2 regions of the Variovorax sp. 350MFTsu5.1 genome follow, and region 1 is predicted to be linked to the other one. Evidence: riboswitches for the same ligand, from Rfam matches in the RefSeq annotation. Region 1 holds a riboswitch; the other holds the start of a gene.
The links. Region 1 has a riboswitch for glycine ahead of gcvT (glycine cleavage system aminomethyltransferase GcvT). Riboswitches for the same ligand answer to the same signal wherever they lie in the genome.
Positions count from the first base shown of each region.

Region 1 (8,753 bases):
CGGACATTCTTTCGCGCTCGGCCCTGCTGTCGGCCTCGGTGCTGATCATCATCGGCCTGTCGGCCTCGTTCGCGTGGATCCTGACCATCGAGGGCATTCCGCAGCAGATGGCCGAGTGGCTCATCGGCATGAACCTCTCGCCGTGGATGTTCCTGATCATCGTCAACATCTTCCTGCTGCTCTTCGGCATCTTCATCGAGCCGCTGCCCGGCGTGATGGTGCTGGCGCCGATCCTCGCGCCGGTGGCGGTGAAGCTGGGCGTCGACCCGGTGCACTTCGCGATGATCGTGATCTTCAACCTCACGCTGGGCATGATCACGCCACCGGTCGGCGGACTGCTGTTCGTGACCTGCAACGTGTCGAAGGTGCCGATGACGGCGCTGGTGAAGGAACTGGTGCCGTTCCTGTGGGCGCACGGCGCGGTGCTGCTCATCCTGACCTTCGTGCCGGCGCTGAGCACCTGGCTGCCGCACACGCTAGGGTTCAAGTAGCGCCGCAAGCTGCGGCGCTCAGCCCGGCCGGTGCAGGTACTGGCTCGGCGGCACGCCCAGCGTGCGCCGGAACATCGCGGTGAAGGCGCTCGGGCTCTCGTAGCCGTGGGCCAGCGCCACTTCAAGAATCGACGCACCCGCCGCCAGCCGGGGCAGGCTCAGCAGCAGCCTCGCCTGCCGGCACCACGCACCGAAGTTCATGCCCGTCTCGCGCTGGAACAGGCGCGCGAGCGTGCGGGTGTTCATGTGCAGACGCGAGGCCCAGTCGTCCAGCGTCGCGGGCAGCGAGGGGTCGCGCACCAGCTCTTCGCACAGCGCGGCCAGCCGGGCGTGGCGCGGCATCGGCACGTACAGCGAGAGCGCAGGCGCGGCCTCGATCTCGTCGAGGATCAGCTCCATCACGCGCTCGTCGCGGCCGCCCGGCGCGTAGTCCAGCGGCAGCGACACGGCCGTGACGATCAGCTCCCGCAGCAGCGCGCCGACGTGGATCACGCGGCATTCGCTGCCCAGGTCGGCCCGCGTGCCGGGTTCGACGAACACGGTGCGCATGCGCACCTCGCCCGCCATGCGGATCTGGTGCTCCATGCCGCCGGGCACCCACACGCCGCGACCGGTCGGCACCACCCAGCTGCCGGCGGCGGCGCTCACCAGCATCACGCCCGAGATCGCGTGGATGAGCTGGCCGCGCCGGTGCGTGTGCGGCGGAATGAAGGCATCGCCCGCCGGGTCGGTCGCCAGCACCGCGACGGCGCGCGGGGTCGACTCGCCGTGCTCCGGCCGGAGATCAATTTCTTTGTCCATTTCTCGACGATGCTTGCCAATTCGTAGCAGGAACATCTTCTCACGGCTTCCTACGATGCTTTTTTCCACTCCTCCCGCAAACGAAAGAAGCATCCGTCATGAACAAGCGCCGACTCGGGCTGCTCACCGGCACCCATGCCGTCAACGACCTCTACCAGGGCCTCGTGCCCGCCCTGCTGCCCTTCATGGTGCTGGAGCGCGGCTACAGCTACACGGCAGTCAGCGGCCTGATGCTGGCGGCCACGGGCCTGTCGAGCGTGGTGCAGCCCCTCTTCGGCCTGTACGCCGACCGGCACCCGCGCAGCTGGCTGGTGCCCACGGGCTTCCTTGTCGCCGCGCTGGGCGTGGTGCTGGCGGGGCTGGGCCAGAGCTACCTGCTGACCTGGATCGCGATGGCGCTGTGCGGGCTGGGCATCGCGGCCTACCACCCACCGGCCACGGTGGCGGCGCGCGCGGCCGGCGGCGGCTCGCAGAAGGCGATGAGCGTGTTCTCGGTGGGCGGCACCATCGGCGCCTCTTTCGCGCCGGTGCTGGCGGCCACCGTCGTGGGCGGCGGCAGCCTGTCGCACAGCTACCTGTTGGGCGTGCCGGCGCTGGCGATGGGCGTGGTGTGGTTCGCCGTGAACGCGCGGCGCGGCGCGGCCTCGGGCAACGCAGCAGCGGCCCGCAAGGCCGGCGACCACCTGATGAAGCCCCACAACGACTGGCGTGCCTTCGGGCTGCTGGTGGCGACCATCGTGGGCTGGTCGATTCCGTACGTCACGGTGATGTCGATGCTGTCGCTGCGCATCACGCGCGACCTGCAAGGTTCGGCCTTCCAGGGCGCGGCGGCGCTCACCATGTTCACGGCGGCGGGCGCCGTGGGCACGCTGATCGGCGGCTGGCTGGGCGACCGCATCGGGCGCATGGGCACGATTCGCGCCGGTTATCTGCTTGCACTGCCCTCGCTCGCGGGCATCGTGCTCGCCCCGAGCGCAGGATGGGCGCTTGCCTGCACCGCGCTCTTCGGCCTGTGCATGTTCCTGCCCTTCGCCGCGCAGGTGACGCTCGCGCAGGACTATCTGCCGCGCAACCCGGCCACGGCCAGCGGCATCGCGCTGGGGCTGGCGCTTTCGGTGGGCGGGCTGGTGTCGCCGCTCTTCGGCATGCTCTCGGACGCGCGCGGCCTCGGCGTGACGCTGACGGCAGTGCTCTGCGTGCTGTGCGTGGCGACGGTCTTCGCGCTGCGGCTGCGCAACCGCGCCATACAGGCGATGCCGGCCGACGCCGAGGGGGCCGCCGCCTGACAGCGACCCGGCGCATGTTCGCTGCCAGAATCGGGCGCAGGGCCGAAGGGCCGGCGAAACGACAAGGAGGGACACCGCGCCATGAATCGATTCCTGAGCTGCCTACTGGGGAGCGTGCTGCTGGCTCCGGCGGCCTTCGCCGCCGGGCCGGCAACGACGGTCGCGCCGGCAGCCGCCGCCGCACCGGCCGATCCCGCAGCAGGCATCCGCGAAGTCGAAGCCGCAGTGCGCGCCTGGGCCGCCGCATGGTCCGCACGCGACGTGGCCCGCTACCTCGCCGCCTATGCGAGCGACTTCACACCCCCGCGCGGCCAGGATCGCAAGGCATGGGAGACCGATCGCCGCACGCGCATCGAAGAGAAGGCCGCCATCAGCGTGGAGATCGACAGCCTCGTCATCAGCCTCAAGGGGCAGGCGGCCACCGCCAGCTTCCAGCAGACCTACAGCGCCGACAAGCTGCGCGAGAAGAGCCGCAAGACGCTGGAGCTGCAGCGCGTGGAGGGCCGCTGGCTCATCCGCAAGGAGAGCGCGGGCGGCTGAGGCAGGCGCCCGGACGAGGCGGGACGCAATGGCCCTGTAAGCCAAACGGTTCACGAAGGTGTCACCACTTGCAACCATGCTGCAGCCTTCGTTTCCCCAAAGCTGTGGCTGCCATGTTTCCCACCAAGACCGACAAGGCGCGCAACGAACTCCAGGGCGGACAGCGCACGCTCACCCAGCGCGAACGCGCCCTGCTGCTGATGGCCGACGGCCGGCGCTCCCTGACCGACTTCAGTCCCCTCTTCCCCAACCGCGATGAAGCCGAGCGGACGATCCAGGCGCTGATCGACAAGGGCTACCTGCAGGGCACGAAGGCCGCGGCGGCGGAAGCCGAGCCCCCCGCACAGCCCGCGCCCTCGCCCATCCCCGCCGTCGAGCCGATCCAGGTCGCCACCTCGGCCGACACCTTCGACGGCAAGCGTTCGCTGGCGACCACGCGCATGTTCCTGTTCGACATCTGCGAGCGCATGTTCGTGCGCCGCGACCCGAAGTTCGCGCTGCAGATGCGCGACGCCCTGCGCGAGGCGCGCGACCGCAACGCCATGCTGACCATCGCCGCGCTGATGCTCACCGAGATCGAGAAGACCGCGGGCGCGGAGCGCGCCGAGTCGCTGCGCGAGCGCATCGACCGGCTGCTGCCGCCGGCCGAAGTGATTCACTGAGGACTTCGATCGGGGCGATGGCCGCCACGGCCTGTGACACCATCGCCGGGTGAATTCCCCGCTTCCCGCCTCCACCTCGTTGTCCGAGCGCCTTCGCAGCTGGGCCAGGCGCCTCAAGCGCGACGGCGTCACCCTCTGGTTCGCCTGCCGGCACGCCTCCACGCCCTGGTATGCGAAGGCGCTGGGTGTTTTCGTGGTGGCCTATGCGCTCAGCCCGATCGACCTGATCCCCGACTTCATTCCGGTGCTGGGCTACGTCGACGACGTGCTGCTGCTGCCGGGGCTGATCTGGCTCACGATCCGGCTGATTCCCGCGTCCGTGCTCGCCGAATGCCGCGAGCGGGCCGATGCCTGGATGCAAAGCTCGGGCTCGAGGCCGACCAGCCGCTGGGGCGCCGCGCTGGTCGTGGCCGTGTGGATCGCGGTCGCCGCAGGGGCGTGGTACCTGTGGGTGCGCTGAGCGCATCGAGAAGATGGTCGTTGCGGAGCGCGCCGAATCGCTGCGAATGAAAAGCCGGCCGACGCCAGCGGCTTCGGCATTGCTTCACCGTGTCCGACCGTACATCGGACATCTGGAACCGGTGGTCATGAATCTTGCGGATGCGAAGCGCTGCAAGGTGTACGCTGAACCGAGCAAGCAGCCGCCAGAGGCACCGCTTGCCTCAACGCTCATCAATGCATAAAGGGAGAACAAGCCCATGGCTCTCACAAGTTTCGGATTCATCGTGACGGGAGACCGATTTGTCCAGCATCAGGGAACAGACAAGTTCCGAATGAAGGTCGTAGGAGTCGCAACCGCCTCCGAAGGTATCGAGGTTGCGCAGGAGATGGTTCGGGAAGGTGTACAGCTCATCGAACTCTGCGGCGGATTCAGCCCCGTGTGGGCGGGCAAGATCATCGAGGCCATCGACTACGCCGTGCCCGTTGGCGTGGTCGCGTACGGGCCGGAGTCGATCGACTCGATGCACCGTCTGTTCTCCTAGCGATACCCGATCAACTACACTCTCGAAAGTCAGGAGAGAGCCCCGCATGCCGGGGCCGCCGAAGGCGCAGGGGGCTGTTTCCCCCGAACGCTCAGGCAAAAGGACTGACGAGGCGCCGGTGAAAACCGGCGTTTCCTTGCTGGAGAGAGGCCGCCGCATCCAAAACAGGAGCAGCGGCCCACCGAAGGAGCAAACCCCGATCGTGGGGCGAATCTCTCAGGTAAAGCGGACAGCAGGGGTGGCCCATGGCTTGCGTCATGGATTTCGACTGCCCCTTTGGAGTGCCCCGTGGCCGCTTCTTCCGCCCCCGCTACCGAACTTCTCAAGACGCCGCTGTATGACCTCCACCTGGAGCTGGGCGCCCGCATGGTGCCCTTCGCCGGCTATTCGATGCCGGTCCAGTACCCGGCCGGCCTGATGGCCGAGCACAAGCACACCCGCGACGCGGCCGGCCTGTTCGACATCTCCCACATGGGTCAATTGCGCCTGGTCGGCCCCGACGCCGCGGCCGCCTTCGAGACCCTGATGCCCGTCGACGTGATCGACCTGCCCGCCGGCAAGCAGCGCTACGGCCTGCTGCTGAACGACGAGGGCGGCATCCTCGACGACCTGATGTTCTTCAACGAGGGCAACGGCTCGATCTTCGTGATCGTCAACGGCGCCTGCAAGGTGGCCGACATCGCGCACATCCAGCAGAAGATCGGCTCGCGCTGCGAGGTGCGCCCCCTGCCCGACCACGCGCTGCTCGCGCTGCAGGGCCCGCAGGCCGCGGCCACGCTGGCGCGGCTGTCGCCCGGCATCGAGCGCTTCGTGTTCATGACGGGCGGCGCGGTGCAGATCGACGGCATTGCGGCCTTCGTCACCCGCAGCGGCTACACCGGCGAAGACGGCTTCGAGATCTCGGTGGCCGCATCCGACGCCGAGCGCCTCGCCCGCCTGCTGCTGGCCCAGCCCGAGGTCAAGCCCATCGGCCTGGGCGCGCGCAATTCGCTGCGGCTCGAAGCGGGCCTTTGCCTCTACGGCAACGACATCGACACCACCACCACACCCGTCGAAGCCTCGCTCAACTGGGCGATGCAGAAGGTGCGCCGCGCGGGCGGTGCGCGCGAGGGCGGCTTTCCGGGCGCAGCGAAGGTGCTGGCGCAGCTCTCCGCAGCCACTGCAGGCGCGGCCGGCCACACCGACCACGACACGCTGAAGCGCAAGCGGGTGGGCCTGGTGGCGCTGGAGCGCATTCCGGTGCGCGACGGCACGGTGCTGCAGTCTTTCGAAGGCCAGGACATCGGCCTCGTCACCAGCGGCCTGCTCGGCCCCACGGCCGACCGCTGCATCGCCATGGGCTACGTGGCCACCGCCTTCGCCGAGCCCGGCACGCGCGTGCAGGCCATCGTGCGCGGCAAGCCGGTGCCGATGGAAGTGTCGACCATGCCCTTCGTGCCCACCCGCTACTACCGCGGCTGACCGGCTAGGCTCTGCACCCCCGATCCATTTTTTCCACGAGGAGTTTTTCCACCATGAGCATCAAGTACACCAAGGACCACGAATGGGTGTCGGCCGAAGGCGACGCGGCCACCGTCGGCATCACCGTGCACGCGCAGGACGCGCTGGGCGACGTGGTGTTCGTCGACCTGCCCGAAGTCGGCAAGACCTTCGCCCAGGGCGAAGTCGCCGGTGTCGTCGAATCGGTGAAGGCCGCCGCCGACGTGTTCATGCCCGTCTCGGGCGAGATCACCGAAGTGAACGAAGCGCTGCGCGCCGACCCCTCTCTCGCCAACAGCGACCCGCTGGCCGCCGGCTGGTTCTTCAAGGTCAAGCTGAGCGACCCCTCGCAGCTCGACGCGCTGCTGGACGCGGCCTCGTACGACAAGTTCGCTGCCGAATCCTGATCCTCGAAATCGGACAGCCGAACGCAGAAGGAATACAAAAACTACGCAGAAGTCGCAGAAGAAACCGAATCATCTTTTGGTTTTCCTTCTGCGACCTCTGCGAAACCTTCGCGACTTCTGCGTTCTGACCCCGCTTCCCCGCCCCAAGCTCTTATCAACAGCACTGCCATGTCGAAGCCCGCTGCCCTCCCCACCCTGCAAGAACTCGAGAACGCCGAAGAATTCATTGCCCGCCACATCGGCATCGACGCGGCGGACGAGGCGCGCATGCTGCCGGCGATCGGGTCGGAAACGCGCGCGGAGCTGATCGACGGCATCGTGCCCGCCGCCATCCGCCGCTCGAAGCCGATGCGCCTGCCCGCGCCGGTCACCGAAGCCGATGCGCTGGCCGAGCTGAAGGCGATGGCATCGAAGAACAAGGTGTTCCGCAACTTCATCGGCCAAGGCTACTACGGCAACCACACGCCGGGCGTGATCCTGCGCAACATCCTCGAGAACCCCGCCTGGTACACCGCCTACACGCCCTACCAGGCCGAGATCTCGCAGGGCCGCATGGAAGCCCTGCTCAACTTCCAGACGATGGTGTGCGACCTCACGGGCATGGCCATCGCCAACGCCTCGATGCTCGACGAAGCCACGGCCGCCGCCGAGGCCATGACGCTGGCCAAGCGCAGCGTGAAAAGCAAGAGCAACGTGTTCCTCGTCTCGGGCGACTGCCATCCGCAGACCATCGAAGTCATCAAGACCCGCGCCGCGCCGCTGGGCATCGAGGTCAAGGTGAGCACCGTGTCGGAAACGCTGCCGCACCTGATGGTGAGCGGCGCCTTCTTCGGCGTGCTCGCGCAGTACCCCGCCACCACCGGCCATGTGCACGACCTGCGCCCGCTTGCGGGCCATGCGCACCAGTGCGACGCCGCCTTCATCGTCGCGGCCGACCTGCTGGCGCTGACGCTGCTCGCGCCTCCGGGCGAATGGGGCGCCGACATCGTGTGCGGCACCACGCAGCGCTTCGGCATGCCGCTTTGCAACGGTGGCCCGCACGCCGCCTACCTGGCCTGCCGCGACGAGTTCAAGCGCTCGCTGCCGGGCCGCCTGGTGGGCGTGAGCGTCGACACGCACGGCCAGCCGGCCTACCGCCTCGCGCTGCAGACGCGCGAGCAGCACATCCGCCGCGAGAAGGCCACTTCCAACATCTGTACCGCGCAGGTGCTGCCGGCCGTGGTGGCCAGCATGTACGCCGTGTACCACGGCCCCGACGGCCTCACCCGCATCGCGCAGCGCGTGGCCGCGCTCACCGCCGTGCTGGCCAAGGGCCTCTCGCAGATGGGCCGCGAACCCGTGAACGCCACCGCGTTCGACTCTCTGACCATCCGCACCGGCGAAGACACGCAGGCGATCATCGAGCGCGCGCAGGCGGCCGGCGTCAACCTGCGCCAGCGCCTGCAGCAGCACCTGGGCATCTCGCTGGACGAGACCAGCACGCGCGCCGACGTCGAGACGCTGTGGACCCTGTTCGCGCCCGCCGGCACGAAGGCGCCGCGCTTCGACGATCTTTCGGGCAGCACCGTGCCGCTGATCCCCGAAGACCTGCGCCGCACCAGCGCGTTCCTCACGCACCCGGTGTTCAACACGCACAAGAGCGAGACGGCGATGCTGCGCTACATCCGCAGCCTGTCGGACAAGGATCTGGCGCTCGACCGCAGCATGATCCCGCTGGGCAGCTGCACCATGAAGCTCAACGCGACCAGCGAGATGATCCCCATCACCTGGCCCGAGTTCGCCAACATCCACCCCTTCGCGCCGGCCGACCAGCTGCAGGGCTACGCCCAGCTCGACGCCCAGCTGCGTGCCTGGCTGTGCGAGGCGACCGGCTACGCGGGCATCAGCCTGCAGCCCAATGCGGGCTCGCAGGGCGAGTACGCGGGCCTGCTGGCCATCAAGTCCTTCCATGAGGCCAAGGGCCAGGGCCGTCGCAACATCTGCCTGATTCCGTCTTCCGCGCACGGCACCAATCCGGCCAGCGCGCAGATGGTGGGCCTGCAGGTGGTGGTGACGGCCTGCGACGCGCAGGGCAACGTCGACATCGACGACCTCAAGCGCGCCT
Region 1 is NZ_CP157620.1:4,215,968-4,224,720, forward strand. Features, by position in the region: gene ABL843_RS19190 (TRAP transporter large permease) at 1-491, shown strand, start outside; gene ABL843_RS19195 (AraC family transcriptional regulator) at 510-1,292, opposite strand; gene ABL843_RS19200 (MFS transporter) at 1,391-2,578, shown strand; gene ABL843_RS19205 (hypothetical protein) at 2,660-3,118, shown strand; gene ABL843_RS19210 (hypothetical protein) at 3,232-3,780, shown strand; gene ABL843_RS19215 (YkvA family protein) at 3,830-4,240, shown strand; gene ABL843_RS19220 (DUF6506 family protein) at 4,554-4,763, shown strand; glycine riboswitch at 4,784-4,880, shown strand; glycine riboswitch at 4,893-5,006, shown strand; gene gcvT (glycine cleavage system aminomethyltransferase GcvT) at 5,052-6,224, shown strand; gene gcvH (glycine cleavage system protein GcvH) at 6,278-6,649, shown strand; gene gcvP (aminomethyl-transferring glycine dehydrogenase) at 6,818-8,753, shown strand, end outside.

Region 2 (8,753 bases), 3.3 Mb from region 1:
ACTGGATGCTGACGAATCCGCGGGGAAGGTCTGGTTGCAGCAACCTCAGGGCAATGTAATACACCGATGCCGCAAGGCATCCGAGAAGGATGACGACGCCCAGGAAGGACGCCATCCGAAGCGGCACCGTCGAATGATTGAAGACGGCCGTCAACCCCAGGCGCATCAAGCGCATGACGTTGAACTTGCTCTCACCGACAGTGCGCGCATCGCGATCGTACGCAATGCCGGTCTGGTTGAAGCCCATGCCGGCGATCATCCCGCGAAGGTAGGGATTGCTGGTGCGCGATTTCGCTATGGCCTCGATCACCGCGCGATCGACCAGGCGGAAGTCCCCTGCATCGCGAGGAATTGGATGCTCGCTGACCCTGTCGATGACCCAGTAGCCGCATTTGCGGATCAGGTTCATCAGCATGCCCTCGCGCCGCTTGCGCCGGATGCCATAGATCACATGGAACCCCTGCTGCCAGAGTGCGAAGAACTCCTCCAGCATCTCAGGGGGATCCTGCAGGTCGGCGTCGATCTGCATGACAGCATCGCCACGCGCGTGCAGGTAGTTGGCGAGGATCGAACTCTGGAATCCGAAATTGCGCGAAAACCTCAATGCCCGTACGCGACTGTCCTTTTCAGCCAGTTTCGCAAGCATTGGCCAGGTGTCGTCTTCCGAGTGGTTGTCGGTGAAGACGAACTCGAGGTCGCATCGGTCGGCCATGCGCTCCCCGAGAACGACCAATCGGGCGTACAAAGCCTCGAGGTTGCCCGCCTCGTTGAGGACCGGAATGGCAATGGACACGAGAGGTCTCGTTGCGGACAAATGATTACCTCCGTTCATGCTTGCTTCTTCTGCAATTCTGATAGTTGGGCCTGAACATAGGCTGCCACGCCCTGCAATGCCGGCCGGAAATCGACCTGTTCGAGCAATCGCGGCCTCGGCAGGATCGTGGCGTAGTTGTCATCGGGTGGCTCGGGGCGTGCTCCGATGCGTAACAGATCCGGCCGGCCCACGGCATCGAATACATGAGTGGCCAGCTCGGCCAGCGTAACCGGCGCGCCATGGCTCAACGGCACCACGCCCGTCACACCCGCATCGAGCAAGGCATTCAAGGCAGCCGCCTCGTCTTCGACATGATGGTACTCGCGCAATTGCCGGCCCGGCGACATCTCGAAAGGGTGATCGTGACGCAATGCATCAAAGAGTTGCCCCAGAAACATGAATGGTGCAGGCGCCCCGCCGCCATAGAGCGTATGGATTTGCAGATGCAGCACGTCGTCACCGGCTGTCGCGCGCTCTTGCGCAAACAATCCCAGTTCTGCCTTGCTTGCGATGTACGGGTTCGGATGCCGAGTCAATCGCTCCATCACGGTGCCGCATGTCACGACACGCATGCCCGCCCTGCATGCGCCCTCGATGATCCGCTTGGGCAGATCGACGTTAACCTGGCGATGCTCGGTTGCGGACAGCGCCGGGTCCAGCAGTCCCGCGGAGACCAGCACCACCGACTTCGACGGAACCGCACTGAAGAACCGCTCCACCAGATCGGCGGCCCCAGGCCGCCACCAGCCTTCATAGACAGTGCGATCCAGCAACGTGGACTCACCAGACGGCCGGGACGCGCAGACCGCCTGCCCCAGGCGTCCTCGCCCACCGACGAGATACATCATTCGCGAATGTCCCCGCGCCAGGCATCGATCTGAGCGAGAGTGATGTCTTTCGCGGCGTGTGGTGCTTCGTAGTACTTGCGGTACCAGGCGGCCGTCTCCCGCACCACGCGATGCGTGTCCCATGCCGGCACCCAGCCAAGGAGGTTATGGGCAAGCGAACTATCGAGCGCCAACGCACCGGCTTCGGGAAGCGGGTTGTCCATGAACTCGAGCGGCGGACGCTGCCACTCATCGCTCATCAACTCCAGGACTTCGCGTACCGAATACTGCTTCGGATCGTGCGGCCCGAGGTTCCAGGCCCGCGCGACGTCCTGTGGATTCGGGCCGATCAGCTTGGACATCAACAGCAGATAGCCATGGACAAGCGCCAATACGTGCTGCCATGGCCTCGTGGCCTGCGGGTAGCGCAGCGTGAGCGGCGTCGCGCTCACGACGCTGCGAACGAAATCGGGAATGAGCCGATCCTCGGACCAGTCGCCACCGCCGACTATGTTGCCGCCACGCGCCGTGGCGATCGCAGGCCCCTTGCCCTCGGCGAAGGGGTAGGACGCGGCATAGCTCTGGATCACCATCTCGGCGGAAGCCTTCGAAGCGCTATAGGGGTCCTTGCCTCCCAGCGGGTCGTTCTCCCGATAGGGCCACGGCCACTCGTTGTTGCGATAAACCTTGTCCGTGGTCACGCAGACCACGCCACGCACACCGCCCGTGACACGGGCCGCTTCAAGCACATGCGCTGTGCCCTGAGCGTTGACCAGGAACGTCCTCAGCGGCTCGCGATACGAACGACGCACCAGCGGTTGCGCGGCGAGGTGAAGGACCAGCTCGGGTTTGAAAGCCTGCATCGCGGCGAGGAGCCGTTCGTAGTCGACGATGTCGCCCAGCGTACCCGGCACATCTTTCTCAAGCCCGGCTGCGGCAAACAGCGAGGGCGTTGTCTCCGGCGGCAGCGAATAGCCTTCGACGATAGCCCCGATCGACTGCAGCCACAGGCAGGCCCATCCACCCGTGAAACCGGTGTGGCCCGTCACAAAAACCCGGCGGCCACGTAAATCTTTCTCAAATTCCGCCATATCAGTCATTTTTTTGTTCATTCCCCATCAACAAGCTCATTCAATCAGCATGCAACGCGCGGCAAGGACATCAGTTCTCGAAAAGCTCCGCCTGGTCTATCGAATGCCCCGCCAGATCCTTCGCGGAGAGGATCGGTGCAATCCCGATATCGGGCCACCGGATACCTATGGTCTTGTCGTCCCATCGGATGGCCCGTTCGTGCGCGGGCGCGTAGTAGTCAGTAGTCTTGTAGAGGAAATCCGCTGATTCGCTAAGTACCAGGAAACCGTGCGCAAAACCTTCGGGCACCCACAATTGCTTGTGGTTGTCTTCCGTGAGTTCGACGCCCACCCACTGGCCGAAAGTCGATGAGGAGCGGCGAATGTCCACGGCCACGTCGAACACGGCGCCACGCGCTACGCGCACCAGCTTGCCCTGTGTTTGCGCCAGCTGATAGTGCAATCCGCGCAAGACACCCTTGGCCGAACGCGAGTGATTGTCCTGGACGAACTCGACATGCCGACCCACAGCCTCGTCGAAGGCCTTGCCGTTGAAACTCTCGTAGAAGAAACCTCGTGCATCGCCGAAAACCTTCGGCTCGATGACCAGCACATCAGGAATCGCGGTCGGTATCGCCTTCACGAACGGACCTCCTCACCGAGTAGATGCTTCAGGTACTTTCCGTACCCACTCTTGGCCAACGGTGCCGCAAGCTTCTCGAGCTGTTCGCCCGTGATGAACCCATTGCGCCACGCGATCTCTTCCGGACACGCAATCTTCAACCCCTGCCGATGCTCCAGCGTCGCAATGAACTGCCCCGCTTCCAGCAGGCTGTCGTGCGTCCCGGTATCGAGCCAAGCGTAACCGCGCTGCATGATCTGCACATTGAGCTGATCGCGGTCCAGGTACGCCTGGTTGACGGCGGTGATCTCGAGCTCGCCGCGCGCGCTCGGCTTCACCGCCTTCGCGATGTCCACCACCTGGTTGTCATAGAAGTACAGACCGGTGACCGCATAGCTGCTCTTGGGCTTCAGCGGCTTCTCTTCGATGCTGCTCGCCTTGCCATTGCCGTCGAACGCAACGACGCCGTAGCGCTCCGGATCCTGGACGTGATAGGCGAACACGGTGGCACCGGAAGTCTTCGCATCCGCATCGGCCAGCAGGTGCACGAAGTCGTGCCCGTAATAGATGTTGTCGCCCAGCACCAGCGCACTCGGCGAGTTCCCGACGAACTCGTCGCCGATGATGAAGGCTTGCGCGAGCCCGTCCGGGCTCGGCTGCACTGCGTACTGCAGGTTGATACCCCACTGGCTGCCATCCCCTAGCAGTTGCTGGAAGCGCGGTGTGTCCTGCGGCGTGCTGATGATCAGGATGTCGCGCATGCCGCCGAGCATCAAGGTGGTGAGCGGGTAGTAGATCATCGGCTTGTCGTACACGGGCAGGAGTTGCTTGCTCATCGCCAGCGTGGCCGGATGCAGGCGCGTGCCCGAACCACCGGCCAGGATGATGCCCTTGCGTTGCGTCGTCTTGGTCATGCTCTTTCTTCTCGTGGGATTCTTCAAAGGATCTCGCGCAGCATGCGCGCGACGCCTTCCTGCCATGGGGGCAGGCGCAGGCCGAACGTGGTCTGCAGCTTGCTGGTATCGAGGCGCGAGTTGTGCGGGCGCTTCGCGGGCGTCGGGAATGCGCTGGTCGGCACGGGCTCGACGGCGTCGGGCCCGGCCTTGAGTTCGACGCCGGCCTGCTGCGCCATTTCGAGCACGAAGCGCGCGTAGCCGTACCACGTCGTTTCGCCGCCGGCGATCGCGTGATAGAGGCCGACCTTGGAGGGCTCCTGCAGCGTCGCGCGGATAGCGTGCGCCGTGACGTCGGCCAATAGCTCCGCGCCGGTGGGCGCACCGAACTGGTCGTCGATGACAGTCAGCTTGTCGCGCTCCTTCGCCAAGCGCAGCATGGTCTTGGCGAAGTTGCCGCCGCGCGCGGCGTACACCCAGCTGGTGCGGAAGATCAGGTGCCTGGCGCAGTGCCGGGCCACCAGTTGTTCGCCTTCGAGCTTGGTGCTGCCGTACACGCTGAGGGGGCCGGTCGCATCGCCTTCCTTCCACGGCATGGTGCCGCTGCCATCGAAGACGTAGTCGGTCGAGTAGTGGACCATCAGCGCGCCGATCTTCTGGGCCGCCTCGGCCACCACGCCGGGCGACGTGGCGTTGAGCTTGCGCGCTAACTCGGGTTCGCTCTCGGCCTTGTCGACGGCGGTGTGTGCCGCTGCATTGACGATCACGTCGGGGCGCACCTTGAGCACCGTGTCGGCGAGTTCCTCGGGCCGGCAGAAATCCGCATGGAAATCGGTGCTGTCGAAGTCGAGCGCGACCAGTTCACCGAGCGGCGCCAGGCTGCGCTGCAGTTCCCAGCCGACCTGGCCGCCCTTGCCCAGCAGCAGCAGCTTCATGCCACGGCCTTCGCGTTGTTGTCGTACTGCTTCTCGACCCATTCGCGGTACGCGCCGCTTTGCACGTTGCGCACCCATTCGCTGTTCGCGAGATACCACTCGACGGTCTTGCGGATGCCGGTGTCGAAGGTTTCGGCGGGCTTCCAGCCGAGTTCGCGCTCGAGCTTGCGCGCGTCGATGGCGTAGCGGCGGTCGTGGCCGGGACGGTCGGTGACGTAGGTGATCTGTTCCTTGTACGGCTTGCCGTCGGCGCGGGGGCGCAGTTCGTCGAGCAGGGCGCAGACTGTGTTGACGATCTCGATGTTGGGCTTCTCGTTCCAGCCGCCGACGTTGTAGGTCTCGCCGAGCTTGCCGGCTTCGAGAACGCGGCGGATGGCGCTGCAGTGGTCCTTCACGTAGAGCCAGTCGCGCACCTGCATGCCGTCGCCGTACACGGGCAGGTTCTTGCCGGCCAGCGCGTTGACGATCATCAGCGGGATCAGCTTCTCGGGGAAATGGAACGGGCCGTAGTTGTTCGAGCAGTTGGTGGTGAGCACCGGCAGGCCGTAGGTGTGGTGCCAGGCGCGCACGAGGTGGTCGCTGGCGGCCTTGCTGGCCGAATAGGGGCTGTTGGGCTCGTACTTGTTCTCTTCGGTGAAGGCCGGGTCGGTCTTGGAGAGCGAACCGTAGACCTCGTCGGTCGAGACGTGCAGGAAGCGGAAGGCCGACTTCTGCTCGGCCGGCAGTGCGCCCCAGAAGCCGCGCACCGATTCAAGCAGGCGGAAGGTGCCGAGCACGTTGGTCTGCACGAAGTCCTCGGGGCCGTGGATCGAGCGGTCCACATGCGACTCGGCGGCGAAGTTGACCACGGCGCGGGGCTTGTGCTCGGCGAGCAGGCGGTCGATCAGGGCGCTGTCGCCGATGTCGCCCTGCACGAAGATGTGCTTGGGGTTGCCCTTGAGAGACGCGAGGGTCTCGAGGTTGCCGGCGTAGGTCAGCTTGTCGAGATTAACGACGGGCTCGTCGCTGTTCGCGATCCAGTCGAGTACGAAGTTGGCGCCAATGAAGCCGGCGCCGCCGGTAACCAGGATCATGAAGTCCCCTGCAGTTATGTGGAACGATCGCCGTCCGGCAGATCAACAGGTGATTATCCCATTGGCCCAAGGGAGAGAATCCAGAGGTTGGCGCCCGAGCAGGCTCCGCCTACAATCGCCTCCACTGCAGGAGAGCGGGCCACCCGGTGGCCCTACCGAAGGCGCAAACTCCCATAAACGCTCAGGTCGGCCTCGCAAGGGCCTGTACTGCAACAACTGAAACGCCGTCTGGAGAGCCGCCACGCCATGTGGCGCACCGAAGGAGCAAACCCTCTGCGGGCGCAGCGGGTGAATCTCTCAGGTACCGAGGACAGGGGGAGCGGCAACTTGGACTGCGGTCGTCCGGTTGTTTTTGCTATTCATTCAATAGCAATCCACGCCCGCCGTTCAAGCGCTGCAACCTCAAGGTACTTGAAATGCGCGTGATCGTCCTCGGCGCCGGCCTGCTCGGCGTGACTTCGGCTTACTACCTCCAGCAACTCGGCCACGAAGTGACCGTGATCGACCGGCAGGCCACCCCGGCCGCCGAAACCAGCTTCGCCAACGGCGGGCAGATCTCCGTCAGCCATGCCGAACCCTGGGCCAACCCCAGCGCGCCGCTGAAGGTGCTGCAATGGCTGGGCAAGGAAGACGCCCCGCTGCTCTTCCGCATGCGCGCCGACATGCGTCAGTGGCTCTGGGGCCTGCAGTTCCTGCGCGAATGCACGCCGGCGCGCACCCGCCACAACATCGAACAGATCGTTCGTCTGGGCACATACAGCCGTTCGATGTTGCAACAGTTGCGCCGCGACACCGGCCTCAGCTACGACCAGCGCACCCAGGGCATCCTCCACTTCTACACGACGCAGAAGGAGTTCGACGGTGCTCTCGAGCCCGCCGAGCAGATGCGCACCCTGGGCTGCGAGCGCCGCGTCATCTCGGCCGACGAGGCCGTGAAGATCGAGCCCGCCCTCGCCCACATCCGCCCCAAGCTGGCCGGCGCCACCTACACGGCCGAGGACGAATCCGGCGACGCCAACCGCTTCGCGCGCGAACTCGTCGGGCTGGCCGCCGCCGCGGGCGTGAAGTTCCTGATGAGCCACACCGTCACCGCGCTGCGCGAGGCCGGCGGCAGCATCGACCACGTCGAGGCCACCGACAGCGAAGGCCGCTTCCAGCGCATCCGCGGCGACGCCTTCGTGCTAGCGATGGGCTCGCTGAGCCCGCTCTACGCCGCGCCCCTCGGCATCCGGCTGCCGATCTACCCGGCCAAGGGCTACTCGGTGACGCTGCCCGTCAGGGACGCCTCCAAGGCCCATCAGGTCTCGCTGACGGATGACGAATTCAAGCTCGTCTTCTCGCGCTACACCTCGGCTTCGGGCGACCGCTTGCGCATCGCCGGCACCGCCGAGCTCAACGGCTACGACCGCGACCTCAACCGCGTGCGCTGCGAGGCCATCGTGCGCCGCGTCGAAGAACTCTTCCCCGGCGCCGGCGACACCACCCAGGCCCAGTTCTGGACCGGCCTGCGCCCCGCCACGCCGAGCAATGTCCCGCTGATCGGCAAGACGAAGCTGCCGAACCTGTTCCTGAACACCGGCCACGGCACCCTGGGCTGGACGCACGCCTGCGGCTCGGGCAAGTCGATCGCGCGGATCGTGAGCGGGCTGGAGCCGGAGGTGGATTTCGCGTTCACGGGGATGCCTGCGCCCAAGCTGCGCGTTCCGCAGCCCGCCCTGAGCTGACGAGCCGGCAGGCCCCGGATCACGCCTTGAAGGTGATCCAGGGCCTGAGCCGCACCGCGCATCGAATCAGCCCGGCGCGCTCCTGTGCGTCGATCACCTCGCCGATCGGCTTGTAGGCCTGCGGAGCCTCCTCGATCCGGCGCTCCTCGCGCAAGGTCACGCATTGCCAGCTGGCCTGGGGGTCGGCGGGCGCTGGCCGCATCGCGCGCACCTGTTGCCGGCGCATCCGTCGGCCGGCACCGTGGCTGCACGACCAGAGCCAGTCCTCGTGCCCGAGCCCGGAGGCCAGATAAGAGTAGTCGCCCATCGAGCCCGGAATGAGCGCCAAGTCGCCCGCGTTCGCCGGCGTCGCTCCCTTGCGGTGGATGTTCATGCCGTGTTCCCGCAGCACGACGTTGTGCGGCACGTCCACCACCAGCTTCGACGACGCGGCGCCGAGCAGTTCGGCGAAATCCTTCCGCACCAGCTCGGCCAGCACGACCCGGTTGGCCCACGCGTAGCGCGCCGCCACGCCCATGGCCTCCAGGTATTCGTCGGCCAGCGGCCCCGCCAGACCATAGAGACCGCTCTTCGGATGGCGCAAGCCCTTGGGCCATTCGTCGCGGGCACGGTCCATCCAGCGGCCACCCACATGGAACCCGATGTCGCGCGAGCCGCTGTGGATCATCACGACCACATCTCCTGTCTTCAGGCCCGCACGGTAGGCCTCGTGGCGGTCCAGGACATGGTCGACCACCTGCAGCTCCACGAAATGGTTGCCGCTGCCCGGTGTGCCGAGGCAGGGGTCGCGGAACA
Region 2 is NZ_CP157620.1:948,966-957,718, reverse strand. Features, by position in the region: gene ABL843_RS04080 (glycosyltransferase family 2 protein) at 1-793, opposite strand, end outside; gene ABL843_RS04075 (NAD-dependent epimerase/dehydratase family protein) at 829-1,659, opposite strand; gene rfbG (CDP-glucose 4,6-dehydratase) at 1,659-2,753, opposite strand; gene rfbC (dTDP-4-dehydrorhamnose 3,5-epimerase) at 2,803-3,354, opposite strand; gene rfbA (glucose-1-phosphate thymidylyltransferase RfbA) at 3,351-4,247, opposite strand; gene rfbD (dTDP-4-dehydrorhamnose reductase) at 4,271-5,161, opposite strand; gene rfbB (dTDP-glucose 4,6-dehydratase) at 5,158-6,234, opposite strand; glycine riboswitch at 6,352-6,449, shown strand; glycine riboswitch at 6,453-6,558, shown strand; gene ABL843_RS04045 (D-amino acid dehydrogenase) at 6,651-7,958, shown strand; gene ABL843_RS04040 (RtcB family protein) at 7,978-8,753, opposite strand, start outside.
Region 2: linked by a shared signal. The riboswitch ahead of ABL843_RS04045 (D-amino acid dehydrogenase) and the one ahead of gcvT (glycine cleavage system aminomethyltransferase GcvT) in region 1 are both predicted to bind glycine.